DNA from 4 places in the Streptomyces sp. NBC_00457 genome. Region 1 is predicted to be linked to each of the others. Evidence: riboswitches for the same ligand, from Rfam matches in the RefSeq annotation. Region 1 holds a riboswitch; each other region holds the start of a gene.

Region 1 (5,172 bases):
GGGCCGTGTCGTCGGCCCAGCGCAGGGCGAGGTCCACGTCGTGCGTCGCCATCACCACCGTGGTGCCGCCCGTGCGCAGGGCGCCGAGGGTGGCGAGCAGCCGTTCCTGGCCGTCGGGGTCGAGCCCCGCGGTCGGCTCGTCCAGGATCAGCACCCGGGGCCGCATCGCGACCGCGCCCGCGATCGCCGTCCGCTTGCGCTGCCCGTAGGACAGCAGATGCGTGGGCCGGTCGGCCAGGGCAGCGATGTCCAGCGCGGCCAGCGCCTCGTCCACCCGCGCCCGCACGTCCGGATCGGGCAGCCCGAGGTTCAGCGGCCCGAACGACACGTCCTGCGCGACGGACGCGGCGAACAGCTGGTCGTCCGGGTCCTGCACCACCAGCTGCACGGTGGTCCGCAGCCGCGTCAGTCCTTTCCGGTCGTACGTCACCCGCTTCCCGTCGAGCGTCAACTCCCCGCTGTGCGGCCGCAGCCCCCCGCTCAGCAGCCGCATCAGCGTCGTCTTACCGGTGCCGTTGCGCCCGAGCAGCGCGAGCGCACGCCCCTCACGCACCTCGAAGTCGAGCCCGTCGAGCACGTCCGGACCGTCCTCGTAGGCGAAAGACGCGCCCCGCAGGGCGACGAGGGCGGCGTCGCTCATGTCAGCGGCCTTTCCAGTACGAGGGTGAGGGCGGCCAGCGTCGCGAGCAGTGCCACGCTCACGGCCGTGAAGCGGACGGAGATGCGGGCCTCGGGCACCAGGACGCGCAGGGTGCCGTCGTAGCCGCGCCCGGCGAGCCCGGCCTGCAGCCGCGTCGCCCGGTCGAAGGCCCGCACGAACGCGGTCGCGCCGAGCCCGGCCAGCGAACGCCAGGCGGCGGCCCGCGTGGTGTGCCCGAGCCGCGCGGCCTGCGCCTCCCGGATCCGGCGCATCGAGTCCAGCAGCAGGAAGCTCATGCGATACGTCACCAGCGCGACGTCGACGACCGGCGCGGGAATCCCGGCCTTCACCAGACGCGGCAGCAAATCGGACATGGGTGTGGTGAACGCGAACAGCAGCACGCCGAGCGAGGCGGCCGAGGTGCGCAGCAGCAGTTCCCCGGCGCGCACAGGTCCCTCGTCGGCCAGGGTCAGGAACCCGTCCGGGCCGCCGACCTGCACCAACAGGGTGGCCGCGCCGGTCACGCAGAAGCCCAGCGGGACACGGTAGGCCCGCCACAGCTTGCGGCCGGGCACGCCCGCCGGGCCCAGCAGCACGGCGAGCGCGGTCAGCAGCACCAGGGCCGCGCCCGGCCACGGCGGCAGCGAGATCGCCAGCACGGTGAGGCCGAGCCCGAGCACGGCCTTGTCCACGGGGTGGCGGCGGCGCCAGCGGCTGCTGTGCGCCGCCGCGTCGATGGGCAGCACGCGCGTCAGCCCTGCCCGGCGCCACGCGTGCCACCGGGCTGGTGCGCGGCCTTGTCATGGCGCGCGGCGGCCCTGTCGGGCTGGTGCGTGGCCTTGTCGTGGCGCGCGGCGTCCACGTCGGGTTCGTGCGTGGCTTGGTCACGGCGCGCGGCGGCCCTGTCGGGCTGGAGCGTGGCCTTGTCGTGGTGCACGGCGTCCACGTCGGGTTCGTGCGTGGCTTGGTCACGGCGCGCGGCTTCCCCGCCGGGTGCGGTCTGGTCGCCGGTCGCGGCCTCGGCATCGCGTGCGGCATGGCCGTCGGAGGCGGCGTCCACGTCGCGTACGGCCTGGTCGTCGGGCTCGGCCGCGGAGCCCACGGTGCGTGCGGTCCGTTCGTCCGCCGCGGCATAGGTGCCCTGCCGCGCCAGCGCCCGCTGCTCACCCTGCCGTCGCCCGCGCCGCACGCCGAAGTAGTAGGCGAGGGCGCCGGCGCCGATGGCTGCCTGGAGGGCGAACAGGCCCGACTCGATCTCGGCGGAGGGGGGCTCGTACAGCGGCGAGAACCAGGGCTCGTAGTCCGGCTCGATCTCGGTGATCGCCGCCTCCGCCTCACCGTCGGCGCCCGCGAACGGCTCCTCCTTGTCGTCGCCGAGGCCCAGCGCCAGCGGCAGCACCGCGAGGGCGACGACGGCGAGCAGCAGCAGGAGGTTGATCTTCGTGTTCCGCTTCATCGGGCCACCGCCTCGGTGCTCGCCTTCCTGGTGAGCAGCACGCCGAGCCGGGTCAGCTCGCCCTTGCTCGACTGCACGAGCAGCCGCATCACCAGCACCGTGAGCAGTCCCTCGCTCACCGCGAGCGGGATCTGCGTCACGGCGAAGATGGACCCGAACTTGCCCAGCGCGCCCAGGAATCCACTGCTCGGGTCGGGAAACGCGAGCGCCAGCTGGACGCTGGTGACGCAGTAGGTGGACAGGTCGGCGACGAACGCGCCGAAGAAGACGGCGACCATCAGCGGCACGTCGTACCGCCGGAGCAACCGGTAGATCCCGTATCCGGCCCAGGGCCCGACGATCGCCATCGAGAACACGTTGGCGCCGAGCGTGGTCAGGCCGCCGTGGGCCAGCAGCAGCGCCTGGAAGAGCAGGGTGATGGTGCCCAGCACCGCCATCACCGGCGGCCGGAACAGGATGGCGCCCAGTCCGGTGCCGGTGGGGTGGGAGCAACTCCCGGTCACCGACGGCAGTTTGAGGGCCGACAGGACGAACGTGAAGGCTCCGGAGGCGCCGAGGAGCAGGGTGCTCTCCGGGTGCTCCCTGACTTCACGGGTGAGTGACCGGGCTCCGTGGACGACGAACGGCGCGGACGCGACGCCCCAGGCGACCGCGTGCGCCGGAGGAAGGAAACCCTCGGCAATGTGCATGGCTCAGCAGACCCTCTCCAGCACCTCGTGGATGGTTGACGCGCCTTGGCCGGTCTCCTGGCTGACGGGTACCACCGCCCGTGCTCCGCCTTCCCGGGTCCTGGAGGACCCAGTGGCTGCCCGTGAGGGCCGGAGCCGGACTTCCCGATTCACAGTGGCGAGGGCCGCACCGGTATCGCACCGATTTCCCGTTCACCAAGGCGTGGTGACAGTAGTGCGCGGTGTGGGGTGGTGACAAGCCGCGCATGGGGGCGTGCGGACGGTTGCACATGGCCACACGATCAGGACTCAACAAAGTCCGACAGGAATGTTGCTTCTGAGGCGTTCGGAACCTAGTGATATGGACAGGATCCGACGCAAGCACCCAGTAGGTGCAGCGCACTGTCGTTCTGAGGAAGGTCTCGGTCATGCCGCACCCGCACGCGCACCAGCACTCCTCTCCCGCCCAACGGCCGGTCATCAGCCGCCGCCGTCTCCTCGAGTCGTCCGCCGCCGTCCTCGGCGCCCTCGCCCTGTCGTCCGCGCCGGCCCACGCGTCAACCAGGCGTGCCGCGCCGGACGCCACTCCCGAGTGGAACGGCAACATCGCCCTCTTCCAGGTCGGCACCGAGCCGCCGCACACCACCCTCATGCCGTACGCGGACGTGAGACAGGCACTGGCCGCCGACCGCACCCGCTCGCCGTACCGGCAGAGCCTCGACGGGACCTGGAAGTTCGCCTACGCCGACCGCCCCGACGACCGGAACGCCGACTTCTACCGCACGGACGTCGACGACAAGGACTGGGACACCCTCCCCGTCCCGTCGGTCTGGCAGCTGCACGGCTACGACTTCCCGATCTACGTCAACATCACCTACCCCTGGTGGGGGCCCAACGGCCTGGGGGAGGAGTCCCAGCCCCCGGCCGCCCCGACCCGCTACAACCCGGTCGGCCAGTACCGGCGCACCTTCACGGTCCCGAAGGACTGGGCGGGCCGGCGGACCTTCCTGCACTTCGAGGGCGTCAAGTCGGCCCACTACGTGTGGATCAACGGCGAACTGGTCGGCTACCACGAGGACTCCTACACCCCCGCCGAGTACGACATCACCGAGCACCTCAAGCCCGGCACCAACCAGATCGCCGTGGAGGTGTACCGCTACTCCGACGGTGACTGGCTGGAGGACCAGGACATGATCCGGCTGAGCGGCATCTTCCGCTCGGTCTACCTGTACTCCACCCCGGCCGTGCACCTGCGCGACTTCAAGCTGGACACCCCGCTGAGCGACGACTACACGGCCGCCGAGCTGTCGGTGACGGCGAGCGTGCGGGCGTACGGCACCGCGGGCGGCGGCCGGTACACCGTCGAGACGCAGTTGTACGACGACCGGGGCCACGCCGTCTGGTCCCGGCCCCTGCAGCAGACCGCCGAGGTCGGAGCGGCGGGGGAGGACGCGACCGTACAGGCTCAAAAGGCCGTACCGGCACCGCAGTTGTGGTCGGCGGAGCACCCGAACCTCTACACCGCCGTCCTGCGGCTGCGCGACCCCGCCGGAAAGGTGATCGAAACCCTTTCCCACCGCGTCGGCTTCCGCGAGTTCGCGCTCAAGGACGGGCTGATGCGCATCAACGGCAAGCCCGTCTCCTTCCGCGGCACCAACCGGCACGAGATGCACCCGGCCCGCGGCACCGCGCTCACCCGCGCGGACATGGTGCTGGACATCGAGGTCATCAAGCGGATGAACATGAACACCGTCCGGACCTCGCACTACCCGGACAACCCGATCTGGCTCGAACTCGCCGACGAATACGGCCTGTACATCGTCGACGAGACCAACCTCGAAACCCACGGCGTCCGCGACGAATACCCGGGCGACCACGCCGACTGGAGCGAGGCCTGCGTGGCCCGCGCCCAGAACATGGTCCACCGGGACAAGAACCACGCGTCGGTCGTCATCTGGTCGCTCGGCAACGAGGCGGGCGCCGGCAGCACCTTCGTCAACATGCACAACTGGATCCGCTCGTACGACACGACCCGCGTCATCCAGTACGAGGGCGACGACCGCCCCGGCGTCAGCGACATCCGCTCCGAGATGTACGAAAGTCCCGCGCGCGTGGAGGCCCGCGCCAAGGACACCGCCGACACCCGGCCGTACGTCATGATCGAGTACTCGCACGCCATGGGGAACTCGAACGGCAACTTCAAGAAGTACTGGGACATCATCCGGCGCTACGACGTCCTCCAGGGCGGCTGGATCTGGGACTTCATGGACCAGTCCGTGTCCTGGCCCACCCCGACGCGCAAGCTGTTCACCGACTCCGGGCCGAAGAAGCTGAAGGGCGAGATCCTCGCGCCCAGCGGCACCTTCGACCGTGACAAGGGCGTCTACGGCGGAACCGTCTTCGCCCGC
Region 2 (5,172 bases), 230 kb from region 1:
GCGCTGGCCCGCGACCATGTGCCCACCGGGGAGTTCCATCAGGCGGACATCGCGGACCTGCGGCCCGGCGGCCCCTTGGACCTCGGGCGCTTCGACGGCGTCGCCGCGTTCTTCTCCCTGCTCATGCTCCCGCGCGCGGAGATCCCCCTGGCCCTGCGCACCGTCCGTCATCTGCTGCGTCCCGGCGGCCTGTTGGCCCTGTCGATGGTGGAGGCCGATGTGGACGACTTCTCGATCCCCTTCATCGGAAGGAGCATCCGCGTCTCCGGCTACCTGAGGGACGAACTGCGCGAGGTCGTCGAGACGGCGGGCTTCGAGATCGGCGACGAGTCCTCGTACACCTACGCTCCGGCGGCCGCCGACATCCAGCCCGAGGTACAGATCTTCCTGCACTGCCGGCGCACGCCCGACGACTCCTGAACCGCTCGCCGGGGCGCGGGCCGCACGCCCGGAAGGACACGCATGACGAAGCAGCTCGGAACCGGTGACGACACCGGGGGTCCCGCGCCCGGTGCGCGGGAATCCGCTGCGTTCATGCATCGGCCGCAGCCGTCCGGCTCCGACAACCGCGGGGTGACCGTGCGCCTGCCGGCCGCCGAGGCCCCCGCCGGACCCGACGCCACCCCGCCGCAGACCGACAGGCTCCGCTATCTCGACGCCGCGACCCGGCAGATCGCCCGCGGCATGAATCTCGACGAGACGCTGTACGAACTGTGCCGCGCGGCCGTCCCGGCGTTCGCCGACACGGCGTTCGTCCATCTGTACGCCCCCCTGCCGATAGGCGACGACATCGGCGCCGCCCCCGAGATCCTGCGGCTGCACACCGTGGACCACGCGTCCCTCCGGGCCCCCGCCGGCCAGGGCTCCGCATCACCCGCGCCGAGCGCGCACACCCTCCAGGCGGCCGAGGTCGTCCACCCGGCCACCACTGGACTGCTCGCCAAGCTGCTCCAGGACGGACGGCCGGTGTTCGGCAGCGACCCGGGCGTCGCCCCGGCGGCGGCCGAGCTGCTCGGGAGGGTGCACATGCCCCGGTCGGCACCGCCCGGGCGACGGCTGATCATCGCCCCGCTGCACGGCCGCAACCACGCCCTGGGCAGCGTCGTCCTGATCCGCGGACCCGACCGGCCCGACTTCACCGGCGACGATCTGCTGGTGGCCTCCCAGCTCGCCACCCACACCGCCCTCGGGCTGGACAAGGCGATGCTGTACGAACGTGAGGCATCCGTCGCGGACACGTTGCAGCGCACGATGCTCCCGCCGTCGCTTCCGGAGCCGCCCGGGGTCCGGCTGGCGAGCCGCTATCTGCCGGCCTCGCGGACCGCGCAGGTCGGCGGGGACTGGTACGACGCGATCCCGCTGCCCGGCAACCGCGTGGCCCTGGTGATCGGCGATGTGATGGGCCACTCCATGACCTCGGCCGCGATCATGGGCCAGCTGCGGACCAGCGTGCAGACCCTGGCCGGGCTCGATCTGCCCCCGGACGAGGTGCTGCACCACCTCGACGAGCAGGCGGGACGCCTGGGCAGCGAGCACACCGCGACCTGTCTGTACGCGTTGTACGACCCCGTACTGCACCGGCTGATCGTCTCCAGCGCCGGACATCTGCCGCCGGTGCTGCTGCGTCCCGACGGCGGCGTGGAGGTGCTGGACGTCCCGCCCGGAGCGCCGATCGGTGTCGGCAGCGGCGGATTCGAGTCCGTCGAGACCCACGCGCCGACCGGGGCGACGCTGCTGCTGTACACCGACGGCCTGGTCGAGTCCCGCGACTCGGACGTCATGACCGGCGTGGAGCGGCTGTGCGCCCGGCTGCGCGCGACTGGTTCAGGATCCGCGCCGCCGACCCTGGAAGGCCTGTGCGACCAGGCCCTCGGCACCCTGGGCTCCGGTGGCCGCGACGACGACATCGCGCTGCTCGCGGCCCGGTTCGAGGGCATCCTGCCGGAGACCGTCGCCTACTGGTACATGGCTCCGCGCCCGCAGACCGCCCGCCAGGCCCGCCGGCTGACCCGCAGGACCCTGCACGGCTGGGGCCTCGACGACCTCCTGGAGTCCACCGAGCTGATGGTCAGCGAGGTGGTCGCCAACGCCGTGCGCTTCGCCTCCCGCCCGATCACCCTGCGGCTCCTGTGCACGGACGTGCTCCGCTGCGAGGTCGGCGACGACTCCCCCGTGGTACCGAGGATGCGCCACGCCCGCCTGAGCGACGAGGGCGGACGCGGGCTGTTCCTGGTCGACCAGCTGTCAGAGCGCTGGGGGGCAACTCGGGTGAGCACGGGCAAGGTTGTGTGGTTCGAGCAGCCACTTCCTCCCGCGGGTTAAGCTGGCCGACGCAGCTGGTTCGCCCCGTCCGCCAGGCGGGATGCGTCGCAAGAGGGAACCCGGTGAAATTCCGGGACTGCCCCGCAGCGGTGAACGGGAACGACCGCCGTCATACGCACTGGGTCCGTGAAACGGGCCTGGGAAGCGACGGCCAGTAGATGTCTCTCGTACGACGACGAGACGTGCCCGTGAGTCCGAAGACCTGCCAACTGCCCGTGTGCGAACCACTCGTGCGCGGACATCCCGGTGACCTCGAGGGCGGGTCGGCGTACCACCGAGCGGACGGCCAGTGGCCGTTGCCGTCCGGTCGGTCACCCTTCGCGTTCTCGTCCCGTCTCCGGGATCTCTGGGATTCATCTCGCGAAGGAGATCTCCGTGACAAGCAAGCCCGCAGCCGCGGCAGCACGGGCCACCGTGTACGGCTACCCCCGCCAGGGCCCGCGCCGGGAACTGAAGAAGGCGATCGAGGGCTACTGGAAGGGCCGCGTCACCGCCGACGCCCTCCGCGCCACCGCCGCCGAACTGCGCAGCGGCAACTGGCGGCAACTGTCCGGCGCCGGCATCCACGAGGTGCCGACCGGTGACTTCTCGTACTACGACCACGTCCTCGACACCACCGTCATGGTCGGCGCGATCCCCGAGCGGCACCGCGCCGCCGTCGAAGCGGACGCCCTGGACGGCTACTTCGCCATGGCGCGCGGCACCCAGGACGTGGCGCCGCTGGAGATGACGAAGTGGTTCGACACCAACTACCACTATCTGGTGCCGGAGTTGGGCCCGGACACGGTGTTCACCGCGGACTCCGCCAAGCAGGTCACCGAACTGAAGGAAGCCCTCGCCCTGGGCCTGACGGCGCGTCCGGTCCTGGTCGGCCCCGTCACCTACCTCCTGCTCGCCAAGCCCGCCCCCGGCGTGGCCGCCGACTTCGACCCGATCACCCTCCTCGACCGGCTGCTCCCGGTGTACGCCGAGGTCCTCGCCGACCTGCGCGCCGCCGGCGCCGAGTGGGTGCAGCTGGACGAGCCCGCCCTCGTCCAGGACCGCACCCCGGCCGAACTGAACGCCGCCGAGCGGGCGTACCGGGAGCTCGGCGCCCTCACCGACCGGCCGAGGCTGCTGATCGCCTCGTACTTCGACCGGCTCGGCGACGCACTGCCGGTGCTGGCCAAAGCCCCCGTCGACGGACTCGCGCTGGACTTCACCGACGCCGCCGCCGCCAATCTGGACGCCCTCGCCGCGGTCGGCGGGCTGCCCGGCAAGCAGCTGGTCGCCGGTGTCGTCGACGGCCGCAACATCTGGGTCAACGACCTGTCGGCGTCGCTCACCACGCTCGGCACCCTTCTGGGCCTGGCCGACCGGGTCGACGTCGCGGCCTCCTGCTCCCTGCTGCACGTCCCCCTCGACACGGCGGCCGAGCGGGACATCGAGCCGCAGATCCTGCGCTGGCTCGCCTTCGCCCGGCAGAAGACCGCCGAGATCGTCACCCTCGCCAAGGGCCTCGCCCGCGGCACCGACGCGATCACCGCCGAACTCGCCGCCAACCGCGCCGACCTGGCCTCCCGCGCCAACTCCCCCATCACCCGCGACCCGGCCGTACGGGCCCGCGCCACGGACGTCACCGCCGCCGACGCCCGCCGCTCCCAGCCGTACGCCGAGCGGGCCGCCGCCCAGCGCGCCCACCTCGGCCTGCCGCCGCTGCCGACCACCACCATCGGCTCGTTCCCGCAGACCGGCGAACTGCGCGCGGCGCGGGCGGACTTGAAGGCGGGCCGGATCGACACGGCCGGCTACGAGGACCGGATCAGGGCGGAGATCCAGGAGGTGATCTCCTTCCAGGAGAAGACCGGCCTGGACGTCCTGGTGCACGGTGAGCCCGAACGGGGCGACATGGTCCAGTACTTCGCCGAGCAGCTCACCGGCTACCTCGCCACCCAGCACGGCTGGGTCCAGTCCTACGGCACCCGCTACGTCCGCCCGCCGATCCTGGCCGGCGACATCTCCCGTCCCGAGCCGATGACGGTGCGCTGGACGACGTATGCCCAGTCCCTCACCTCGCGCCCCGTCAAGGGCATGCTCACCGGCCCGGTCACCATGCTCGCCTGGTCCTTCGTCCGCGACGACCAGCCGCTCGGCGAGACGGCCCGGCAGGTCGCGCTGGCGCTGCGCGACGAGGTGAACGACCTTGAGACGGCCGGAACTTCGGTGATCCAGGTCGACGAACCGGCCCTGCGCGAAACGCTGCCGCTGCGCGCCGCCGACCACCCCGCCTACCTGGCCTGGGCCACGGAGGCGTTCCGCCTCACCACCAGCGGAGTGCGTCCGGACACCCAGATCCACACCCACATGTGCTACGCCGAGTTCGGCGACATCGTCCAGGCCATCGACGACCTCGACGCGGACGTCATCAGCCTGGAGGCGGCCCGCTCCCATATGCAGGTCGCCCGTGAACTCGCCGGCCACGGCTATCCGCGCGAGGCCGGACCCGGCGTGTACGACATCCACTCCCCGCGCGTGCCGAGCGCCGAGGAGGCGGCCGAACTCCTGCGCACCGCCCTGAAGGCGATCCCCGCCGACCGGCTGTGGGTCAACCCCGACTGCGGCCTGAAGACCCGCGCCTGGCCGGAGACCCGTTCCTCACTGGAGAACCTGGTCGCCGCGGCCTACACGGTCCGCGCCGAACTGCCGACACCCTGACCACCTGCCTCCCCACCGGCCGGGGCGCCCCGTGCGCCCCGGCCGGATTCAGCACACGACCCCGCAGCAGAGGTGATTGCACATATCGGGACGAATGGATTTCGCTACAAGTTCCGAAATTATTCGTGACGGGTGCGCCACTTGGCCGAAATGCGC
Region 3 (5,172 bases), 1.6 Mb from region 1:
GGTCAGCTCGACGTCGTAGTGGTCGGGGTGCAGGACACCCTTGGCGGTACGGGTCTTCTGCCAGGCGGGGAGGGGGCCGTTGCGCTCGGCGAGGTCGGCGGAGGCCTCGTACGAAGCCAGCATGATGCGCTCGGCGATGCGGGTGGAGAGGGCCTTGGCCTCGGGTGAGTCGAAGGGCAGGCGCAGCTTGAAGAAGACGTCCTGGAGGCCCATCGCGCCGAGGCCCACGGGACGCCACTTGGCGTTGGACCGGCCCGCCTGCTCGGTCGGGTAGAAGTTGATGTCGACGACGCGGTCGAGGAAGGTGACGGCGGTGCGGACGGCCTCGTCCAGCCGCTCCCAGTCGATGTCCCCGTCGTTCACGAACGCGCCGAGGTTGACCGACCCCAGGTTGCACACCGCCGTCTCATCGTCGTCCGTGACCTCCAGGATCTCCGTGCAGAGGTTGGAGGAGTGGACGACATGGCCGGGCTCGGCGGTCTGGTTGGCGGTGCGGTTGGCGGCGTCCTTGAAGGTCATCCAGCCGTTGCCGGTCTGCGCGAGGGTGCGCATCATGCGGCCGTACAGATCACGGGCCGGGATGGTCTTGCGCGCGAGCCCCGCGGCCTCCGCCTTCTGATACGCGGCGTCGAACTCCTCGCCCCACAGGTCGGTCAGTTCGGGCACGTCGGCGGGGGAGAAGAGGGACCACACGCCGTCCGCGTTGACCCGGCGCATGAACTCGTCCGGGACCCAGTGCGCCAGGTTCAGATTGTGCGTACGGCGGGCGTCCTCACCGGTGTTGTCGCGCAGCTCCAGGAACTCCTCGATGTCGGAGTGCCAGGTCTCCAGGTACACCGCCGCCGCGCCCTTGCGCCGGCCGCCCTGGTTCACGGCGGCGACCGAGGCGTCCAGGGTCTTCAGGAACGGGACGATGCCGTTGGAGTGCCCGTTCGTGCCGCGGATCAGTGAACCGCGGGCGCGGATGCGGGAGTAGGCGATGCCGATGCCGCCGGCGTGCTTCGAGAGGCGGGCCACCTGGTGGTAGCGGTCGTAGATGGAGTCCAGCTCGTCCTTGGGTGAGTCGAGGAGGTAGCAGGACGACATCTGGGGGTGCCGGGTGCCGGAGTTGAAGAGGGTGGGGGAGGAGGGGAGGTAGTCGAGGCGGCTCATCAGCCCGTAGAGCGCGGCGACTTCGTCGACGGAGCGGGCGGTGTCGTCTTCGGCCAGACCTGCGGCGACCCGGAGCATGAAGTGCTGGGGCGTCTCGATCACCTTGCGGGTGATGGGGTGCCGGAGGAGGTAGCGGCTGTGCAGGGTGCGCAGGCCGAAGTAGCCGAAGCGGTCGTCGGCCGCAGGGTCGATCAGGTGGTCCAGGCGGGCCGTGTGCAGCCGTACGAACTCGGCGGTGCGGTCGGCGATGAGGCCCTCGCGATGGCCGACGGCGACCGACTCGGAGAACGACGTGACACCCTGCGAGGCCGCCTCGGCGGCGATGCCGATCGTCAGGAGACGGGCGGCCAGCCGGGAGTACACGGGGTCCTCCGAGATGAGGCCGGCCGCGGCCTCGGTGGCCAGCTCGCGCAACTCCGACTCGTCCGCCCGGGCCGACCTGCCGCGCAGCGCGGCGGCGGCGACCCGGCCGGGGTCGGCGTCGGGGAGGTCGGCGGTCAGCTCGGTCAGGGTCCGCAGCAGTGCGGTTCCCGGACCGTCGGTGTCCTGGATCGCTGAGGCCGGTTCGGCTGGCGCGATGGTCACGTGGGGCTCTCCCTCGCTCGGCACGGGGCCTTGCGGAGGGCAGGGGGCAGCACACGAGCGCACATGGCGTCGCGCCCACCGGCCCATTCCACGAGGCCCGGACGTCGGGCGCACCGGCCGGGTGGCCGGGCGCGCTGTCGGCAGGTCCTCGGACTGACTCCCATACGTGTATGAACACGCATGAGTACACCGTTGCGGGACAGTTCCGGATTCGCACCGGATTCCCCTGCGGCGACAGCGAGCATGAGCATACATCTTGTGCCCGGCTCCGGTGACACCCCTACATGTTGTGTCGCGGTCGGCTTCAGAGCGTCAACTGATAAGTGAGGAGAGTGAACTCGGGCTGCTCCGGGATCGGGTTCCAGTCGCGTTCCGGGGCTCGGGTGAAGCCGAGACGTTCGTAGATGCGGTGGGCTGCGTGCATCGAGGGCTGGGTCGACAGGACCATGCCGGTGCAGCCGTCCGTCGCTTTCGCCCGCTCGACGCACGCGCGGACGAGGGCCTCTCCGGCGCCCCTTCCGCGGGCCGCCCGGGCCACGGCCAGCATGCGGATCTCCGCCTCTCCGGGGCGGGCGAGTTCGGCCATGGGGCCGGGGGAGGGGACGAAGGTGACTCCGCCGAGGAGTTGGTCGCCCTGTGTGGCTACGAGAACGTCGGCCGCGGCGGCGCGCTTCGCCACGTCCTTCAGCTCACCGAGGTACCAGTCGCTCTCGCCGAAGGTCAGGAGGCCGTCCTGGAGGTAGGCCTGGGCTGTGATGTCGCCGAGGGTTCCGTATTCGGTGGGTTCTACGCGCCGGATCACTATGTCCATGCGGGTGAGTGTGCATGAAGAGCGGGCCGCCGTGGTGCTTGATTTCGGCGGCCCGCTGCGGGTTCGTCGTGGCTGGTCGCGCCCACGCGGCGGAGCCGCAAATCGATACAGCCCCGCGCCCCTAATGGGGCGCTGCAGCCGCCGTAGCCGGCGGCAGTTCCGTCTTGACTCCCGGGTCGCCCGCCTCGCCTGTGTAGTCCTCCGGGCTTGTCTCGTCCACGCCCTCGGGGGCCTTCATCGCCTTGAGGGCGAAGGTGAGGACGACCGTCACCAGCACGTTCAGGACGAACGCCGTGAGGCCGATGTAGCCGATCTCGCCGATGCCGGGGATCTCCTTGTTGGAGCCGCCGAAGTGGTCCTGGGTCGGGGAGGCGACGCCGTACGCGGCGACCGTGCCGTAGATCATGCCGACCGCCCAGCCGGCGAGCAGGGCCCAGCGGTGGAACCAGCGGGTGAAGAGGCCGCCGACCAGGGCCGGGAAGGTCTGGAGGATCCAGATGCCGCCCAGCAGTTGGAAGTTGATCGCCACCGTCTTGTCCATGGTCAGGACGAAGACCAGTGCGCCCACCTTCACCAGCAGGGACACCAGCTTGGAGACCTTGGTCTCCTGCGCCGGTGTGGCGTCCGGCTTGATGAAGTCCTTGTAGATGTTGCGGGTGAAGAGGTTGGCCGCCGCGATGGACATGATCGCCGCCGGCACCAGCGCGCCGATGCCGATCGCCGCGAAGGCCACGCCCGCGAACCAGTCGGGGAACATGGTCTCGAACAGCTGCGGGATCGCCAACTGGCCGTTCTCCACCTTGATTCCGGCCGCGATCGCCATGAAGCCGAGCAGACCGAGCAGGCCCAGCATCAGCGAGTACAGCGGCAGGATCGTGGAGTTGCGGCGGATGACGTCACGGCTGCGGCTGGAGAGCACGGCCGTCACCGAGTGCGGGTACATGAACAGCGCGAGCGCCGAGCCGAGGGCCAGGGTGGCGTACGTCCACTGGGTCGCGTCGCCCGGGACCGTCGCACCGCGTGGCGCGCCCGTCGCCGGGTTGGTCTGGCTGAACGCGGCGCTCGCCTTGGCGAAGATGTCGTCGAACCCGCCCAGCTTGATCGGGATGTAGATGACCGCGACCGCGATGACGATGTAGATCAGCGCGTCCTTCACGAACGCGATCAGCGCAGGCGCCCGCAGACCCGAGGAGTACGTGTACGCGGCCAGCACGCCGAAGGCGATCAGCAGCGGCAGGTCCTTGATGAACCAGTTGGTGTCCTCGCCGCCGCCGACGCCCATCACGTCAAGGACGGCCTGGATGCCGACCAGTTGGAGCGCGATGTACGGCATCGTGGCGAGGATGCCGGTGACGGCGACCGCCAGTGACAGCCCCTTGGAGTCGTAGCGGCCCCGGACGAAGTCCGACGTGGTGACGTAGCCGTGCTTGTGCGAGACCGACCACAGCCGCGGCAGGAAGACGAACATCATCGGGTAGATGAGGATCGTGTAGGGCACCGCGAAGAAGCCGGCCGCGCCCGCCGCGTAGATCGCCGCCGGTACGGCGACGAAGGTGTACGCCGTATACAGGTCGCCGCCGAGCAGGAACCAGGTGATCCAGGTGCCGAACGAGCGCCCGCCCAGGCCCCATTCGTCCAGGGTCTGGTCGTTCGCGGCCCTGCGCCAGCGCGAGGCCAAGAAGCCCATGACCGTGACGGCCACGAAGAAGAGGATGAAGACGGCGAGTGCGACGCCGTTCACGCCGTCCTTCACTTTCCGGCACCCCCCTTGCGTGCCCGCTGGTCACGCTGCCACAGCTTGTACGCGACCATCGTCAGCACGGTGGAGAGGACCACCCAGGCCATCTGGTACCAGTAGAAGAACGGGATGCCGATGAAGGCCGGGTCTTCCTTCGCGTACGAACCCACCCACAGCATCGCCACGAAGGGCGCGAATAGGCAGAGCGCGATGACGACCCTGGCGGGTGTCACCGTCCCTCTGTTCACTTCCGATGTTTGTGACATCCGCCGGCTCCGTCCCCTCACTGATCACCTGTGTAACGCGCAGGCAATCTAGGTCACGGTGTCGCGAAAGCGGAAGGCCTCGTCCGCATTCCGGGCGCGATCCTCACCGGGCATCCTCATTCGGGGGCTCACCAGGCGTGTTCAGCAGCAGCGGAAGCCCTGGCGCGGGTCCTCCTCCTGCCGGTCCGTGCGCATCCGCTCGAAGTCACGCCGGGACGGCACCTCGGCCTGAGGGTGGTCTTTCCGTACGTGCGCGACATAACGGTCGTACGCCGACTCGTCGGTCAGCTCCCGCACGTACCAGCGCACGCCCCTAAGAGCCCGTGCCACTGCCGACCGCATCGCGCTCCTCCTCCTTCTCCTCCCGGGTCGGGATCAGCCCGGCCGGGGCGACGATCTTGGACTCGACGTACGGTGCCTCGCTCAGCGTGGACAGGGCCGGGCGGCGGACGTGCCGGACGCAGACGCGGGTCGCGTCGACGATCACGACGACGATCAGGAGCGCCAGGATCCCGGTGAGGACGCCGTCCACCGTGGAGTTGGTGACCACGGTGCGCATGTCGTCCATCGACTTGGCGGGCGCCAGCACCTCGCCCCGGTCGATGGCGTCCTGGAACACC
Region 4 (5,172 bases), 5.9 Mb from region 1:
TCCCGCCCGCCCCCCTGATCCCACCGCTGCTCAGCCATGCCGCGATCCTGCCAGGCACGGCGTCAACCCGCCGTCGGGTGGGGGCCGCGCCCAGGTGACCAAAATCTCTTCAATGGATCCCTGTCACGGCTGAAGAAGTTTGCCCGAGGCTCCTAACCCTTGGGCTGTCTGGGCCGCGCGGATCCGGCGGTACCGCAACCGCCACACCAGGACACCGTGCGGCCCTTCCTAGTTCATCTTCCGTTCATTCAGGTTACCTACGTTCAACCGGCCAACGACCTCGAACGATTGCCTGGGTAAATGGAAAGCTTCTCGCTGATCCTCGCGATTGTGGTGATCACCGCTCTCGCGTTCGATTTCACGAACGGTTTCCACGACACCGCCAACGCGATGGCCACCACCATCTCGACCGGTGCGCTCAGACCCAAGGTCGCGGTGGCGATGTCCGCCGTACTCAACCTCGTCGGCGCCTTCCTCTCGGTGGAGGTCGCCAACACCATCTCCAAGGGGCTCGTCGACGAGACCGGCATACGTCCCGAGGTCATCTTCGCCGCCCTGGTCGGCGCGATTCTCTGGAACCTGCTGACCTGGCTGGTCGGTCTCCCCTCCAGTTCCTCGCACGCCCTGATGGGCGGCCTGATCGGCGCCACCATCGCCTCGGCCGGCGTCGGCGCGGTCCACGGCGACGTGCTCGTCACCAAGGTGCTGATCCCGGCGATCGCCGCCCCGCTGGTCGCCGGTATCGCAGCGATGCTCGCGACGAAGCTGATGTACTCCCTGGGCAAGAAGGCCGAGGGCAGCAACGCCTCCGAGAAGGGCTACCGCGCCGGGCAGATCGCCTCCGCGGGCCTGGTCTCGCTCGCCCACGGCACCAACGACGCGCAGAAGACGATGGGCATCATCACCCTCGCCCTGGTCACCGGCGGCGCCATCGCCCCCGGCTCGAACCCTCCCACCTGGGTGATCCTCTCCGCGGGCGTGGCCATCGCACTCGGCACCTACCTCGGCGGCTGGCGCATCATCCGCACCATGGGCAAGGGCCTGACCGACCTCCAGCCGCAACAGGGCTTCGCCGCCCAGACCAGCGCGGCCACGGTCATCCTGGCCTCCTCCCACCTCGGCTTCTCCCTCTCCACCACGCACTCGGTCTCCGGCTCCGTGATGGGCGCGGGCCTCGGCCGCAAGGGCGGCGTCGTCCGCTGGTCCACGGCCACCCGGATGTTCGTCGCCTGGGGCCTGACGCTGCCGGCGGCCGCGCTGGTCGGAGCGATCGCGGAGTACGTGACCGGCTTCGGCAGCTGGGGCACCGCCCTGGTCGCCGTCTTCCTGATCGCCTCCAGCGCCGCGATCTGGCTGCGCTCCCGCCGCGAGGTCGTCGACCACACGAACGTCAACGACACGGCGGAGGAACCGGCCGGCGTGGTGACGACGGCGATCGCCGCGGTGACCCCGCCGCCCGCGGGCACCGCGACCGACGAGCTGACGGCCACGATCCCCGCCCCGGCCTCCGAACCGGCGCCTTCGCAAGCCACGGTCTGACCCTCACCCCGTACTCAAGGAAGCAGCAACATGAAGATCGACTGGGCGGCCCTCGGCTCCGTCTTCGGCGTCAGCCTCGTGATCACCGTGGCCCTCGTGTCCCTGTTCACCCTCGGCGTCGCGGGCCTCTCCCGCCGCGAACGCGCCGCGTCCCAGGGCGACTCCGCCGCACTCGCGGTCACCGGCGCGTACACCTGCTTCGCCGCCTGCGCGGCGGCGGTGGGCTACGGGATCTATCTGATCGTCGCCTGACAGACCGGCCGCACCACCTCTCATGTCGCGGTGCTGAACCCCTGGGATCTCACCCCGGCGAGGAACAAGTGCCATGGGGTGCGTGCGAGATGGATGAGCGCCTCTCCGGCCGGCTCCTTCGTGTCGCGGACCAGCACACCTTCCGCGGCCTCGGCGACCGCGACGCAGGTCTCGCCGGTAACTGAATAGCTGCTGACGCGCCAGTTGTTCGCGGACGGACCCTCGTCGACCACGCAGACCTCCTCGGCTCGAGAGCCGGTCCCCCAGAGGTGTCCACCACGCCGAAAACCGTAGCGTCACGGTGTACGGCGCCGCAGGCCCCCCGAGGAATGGGTCTCGACAGCCCCCAGTACCGCTCCCCGAATTCTCCTTTTCAGTCTAGAGATGCCGGATTCGGTCGACCAGAGCCAAACCGGCCCTCATGTGGGCCTCAGCACACTCTCCCGCCGCAGGTCAACGGCAAGTTGACGGCCGTTCCAACCCCGTGGTGGACTGCCGGGGCCATGTACGGCGGCAGAAGAGGAAGCCGGTGTGAATCCGGCGCGGTCCCGCCACTGTCACCGGGGTAGTAAGCCCCGGGAGCCAGGAACTCTCGCCGCCGGTCTCGTCGAACCAGGGCGTGGACACCCTGAGTGAGGACATATCGCGATGCTCGGCTGCCGTTCGAGGTGCAGTACCAGGTCTCTGTCTGACCCCGCGGTCGGCTGAGCTCCATGCGTGCCGATCGCGAATTCGCGTACGGCGCCGCCGCCGGACTCCTCGGCGACCTGCTGCTCGGCGATCCGCGCCGGGGGCATCCGGTCGCCGCGTTCGGGCGGGCCGCCGGGGCCGTGGAAAAGGTGTTGTGGCGCGACCATCGCGGGTGGGGCGCACTGCACACTGCCGTGTGCGCCGGTGGCGCCGTGGCCGTCGGGGCACTCGCCGCTCGGGTCGTACGTACGTCCCCCGCCGCATCCGTCGCTCTGACCGGCGCCGCCACCTGGGCGGTCGTCGGGGGGACTTCGCTTGGCCGGGAGGCCCGGGGCATCGGGCGTGCGCTGGAGGCGGGGGACGTCGAGGGGGCGCGGGCGCGGCTGCCGCATCTGTGCGGGCGGGATCCGCAGGCGCTCGATGCGGACGGGATCGCTCGGGCCGTCGTGGAGTCCGTCGCCGAGAACACCTCCGATGCCGTGGTCGGGGCGCTGGTGTGGGGCGCCGTGGGGGGCGTTCCCGGGCTCGTCGGGTTCCGGGCCGTGAACACGCTCGACGCCATGGTGGGGCACAAGTCGCCCAAGTACCGGCGGTACGGCTGGGCTTCGGCCCGGCTCGACGACCTGGCGGGGTGGCCGGGATCGCGGCTGACCGCCGTACTCGCCGCCCTCGCCGGCGGTGACCCCCGTGGGGCCGTACGAGCCTGGCGCACCGATGCCGCCAAGCACCCGAGCCCCAACGCCGGGCCCGTGGAGGCCTCGTTCGCGGGAGCACTGGGCGTGCGGCTGGGCGGGACCCTGTCGTACGGCGGACGGGTCGAGCACCGGCCCGTGCTGAACGAGGCCGGGCGGACCGTCGGTACGCAGGACATCGAGGCGGCGGTACGACTGTCCAGGCGCGTCGGCTGGCTCGCGCTCGGCGTCTGTGTCGCCGCGCGCCGCATCGTGAAGGGGCGTACCTCATGACAGGCGGTGGACTCCTCGTCGCCGGCACCACCTCCGACGCCGGCAAGAGCGTCGTCACCGCCGGGATCTGCCGGTGGCTGGTGCGGCAGGGGGTCAAGGTCGCGCCGTTCAAGGCGCAGAACATGTCCCTCAATTCGTTCGTGACGCGGGAGGGCGCGGAGATCGGGCGGGCGCAGGCCATGCAGGCGCAGGCCTGTCGCGTCGAGCCGACCGCGCTGATGAATCCCGTGCTGCTCAAGCCCGGTGGCGAGCAGAGCAGTCAGGTCGTGCTCATGGGGAAGCCCGTGGGGGAGCTGAGTGCGCGCGGGTATCACGGGGGGCGGCAGGAGCGGCTGCTCGGGACCGTGCTCGACTGTCTCGCCGAGTTGCGGGGCACGTATGACGCGGTGATCTGTGAGGGAGCCGGCTCTCCGGCCGAGATCAATCTGCGGCGGACCGACATCGTCAACATGGGCATCGCCCGCAATGCCGGGCTGCCGGTGCTTGTGGTGGGTGACATCGACCGTGGGGGCGTCTTCGCCTCCTTCTTCGGGACCGTCGCGCTGCTCTCGCGCGAGGATCAGGAGCTCGTCGCCGGGTTCCTCGTCAACAAGTTCCGGGGGGACGTCAGCCTGTTGGAGCCCGGCCTCGACATGCTGCACGACCTCACGGGGCGGCGGACGTACGGCGTCCTGCCCTTCCGGCACGGGCTCGGGATCGACGAGGAGGACGGGATGGGGGTCCCCCCGCTCGAGCGAAGCCGAGAGTGGGGGAGGGTCTCCCTGCGGGGGACGGTGAGGGAGTCCGCCGTCTCCTCCCCCGTCGGCGAGGACGTGCTCCGGGTCGCCGTCTGCGCCGTCCCGCTCATGTCCAACTTCACCGACGTCGACGCGCTCGCCGCCGAACCCGGCGTCGTGGTGCGGTTCGTGGACCGGCCGGAGGAGCTGGCGGACGCGGATCTGGTGGTGATACCGGGGACTCGGGGGACCGTCCGCGCCCTGGAGTGGCTGCGGGAGCGTGGCCTCGCGGACGCCCTTGCGCGGAGGGCCGCCGAGCAGCGGCCCATCCTCGGTGTCTGCGGTGGGTTCCAGGTCCTCGGCGAGCACATCGAGGACGAGGTCGAGAGCCGGCGCGGGCAGGTCGAGGGCCTCGGGGTGCTGCCCGTCCGGGTGCGGTTCGCGCGGGAGAAGACCCTCACCCGGCCGACCGGGGAAGCCCTCGGCGAGAGCGTCGAGGGGTACGAGATCCATCACGGGGTCGCCGAAGTCGTAGGCGGCGAACCCTTCCTGGACGGGTGCCGGGTCGGCCAGACCTGGGGTACGCACTGGCACGGCTCGCTGGAGTCGGACGGTTTCCGGCGGGCCTTCCTGCGTGAGGTGGCCGCCGCCGCGGGCCGCCGTTTCGTGCCGGCCCCCGACATGTCGTTCGCCGCGCTGCGCGAGGAGCAGCTCGACCGGCTCGGCGATCTGATCGAACAGCACGCGGACACGGACGCGCTCTGGCGGCTCATCGAGTCGGGCGCGCCGCAAGGACTGCCTTTCATTCCACCGGGAGCGCCCGCATGAGCACAGTGTTGTTGTTGTCGACCGCCGACACGGATCTGTTGGCGGCCCGGGCCGCTTCCGGTGCCGACTACCGGATCGGCAACCCGACCCGCGTGGACGTCGACCAGGAACTCCCCGGCCTCGTCGAGGGCGCGGACATCGCCGTCGTACGGCTGCTGGGCGGCAAACGGGCCTGGGAGGAC

What was found. A riboswitch is a leader RNA that binds a small molecule or an ion and turns the genes downstream of it on or off. The one in region 1 is predicted to bind cobalamin.
Region 2: it holds a riboswitch for cobalamin, as region 1 does, so the genes downstream of both, metE (5-methyltetrahydropteroyltriglutamate--homocysteine S-methyltransferase) here and OG828_RS10765 (energy-coupling factor ABC transporter permease) in region 1, are expected to answer to the same signal.
Region 3: it holds a riboswitch for cobalamin, as region 1 does, so the genes downstream of both, OG828_RS17635 (ribonucleoside-diphosphate reductase subunit alpha) here and OG828_RS10765 (energy-coupling factor ABC transporter permease) in region 1, are expected to answer to the same signal.
Region 4: it holds a riboswitch for cobalamin, as region 1 does, so the genes downstream of both, OG828_RS37805 (cobalamin biosynthesis protein) here and OG828_RS10765 (energy-coupling factor ABC transporter permease) in region 1, are expected to answer to the same signal.

The regions. Positions count from the first base shown of each region.
Region 1 covers NZ_CP107905.1:2,348,424-2,353,595, reverse strand. Annotated here, with positions in the region: gene OG828_RS10780 (ATP-binding cassette domain-containing protein) at 1-640, opposite strand, end outside; gene cbiQ (cobalt ECF transporter T component CbiQ) at 637-1,386, opposite strand; gene OG828_RS49500 (energy-coupling factor ABC transporter substrate-binding protein) at 1,392-2,096, opposite strand; gene OG828_RS10765 (energy-coupling factor ABC transporter permease) at 2,093-2,785, opposite strand; cobalamin riboswitch at 2,816-3,000, opposite strand; gene OG828_RS10760 (glycoside hydrolase family 2 TIM barrel-domain containing protein) at 3,193-5,172, shown strand, end outside.
Region 2 covers NZ_CP107905.1:2,576,563-2,581,734, forward strand. Annotated here, with positions in the region: gene OG828_RS11820 (class I SAM-dependent DNA methyltransferase) at 1-420, shown strand, start outside; gene OG828_RS11825 (SpoIIE family protein phosphatase) at 463-2,322, shown strand; cobalamin riboswitch at 2,321-2,546, shown strand; gene metE (5-methyltetrahydropteroyltriglutamate--homocysteine S-methyltransferase) at 2,698-5,016, shown strand.
Region 3 covers NZ_CP107905.1:3,924,885-3,930,056, reverse strand. Annotated here, with positions in the region: gene OG828_RS17635 (ribonucleoside-diphosphate reductase subunit alpha) at 1-1,737, opposite strand, end outside; cobalamin riboswitch at 1,860-1,988, opposite strand; gene OG828_RS17630 (GNAT family N-acetyltransferase) at 2,042-2,548, opposite strand; gene mctP (monocarboxylate uptake permease MctP) at 2,670-4,301, opposite strand; gene OG828_RS17620 (DUF3311 domain-containing protein) at 4,298-4,552, opposite strand; gene OG828_RS17615 (YbdD/YjiX family protein) at 4,694-4,894, opposite strand; gene OG828_RS17610 (carbon starvation CstA family protein) at 4,866-5,172, opposite strand, start outside.
Region 4 covers NZ_CP107905.1:8,273,235-8,278,406, reverse strand. Annotated here, with positions in the region: gene OG828_RS37825 (class II aldolase/adducin family protein) at 1-38, opposite strand, end outside; gene OG828_RS37820 (inorganic phosphate transporter) at 301-1,539, shown strand; gene OG828_RS37815 (hypothetical protein) at 1,570-1,791, shown strand; gene OG828_RS37810 (DUF397 domain-containing protein) at 1,812-2,024, opposite strand; cobalamin riboswitch at 2,263-2,402, shown strand; gene OG828_RS37805 (cobalamin biosynthesis protein) at 2,505-3,446, shown strand; gene OG828_RS37800 (cobyric acid synthase) at 3,443-4,990, shown strand; gene cobN (cobaltochelatase subunit CobN) at 4,987-5,172, shown strand, end outside.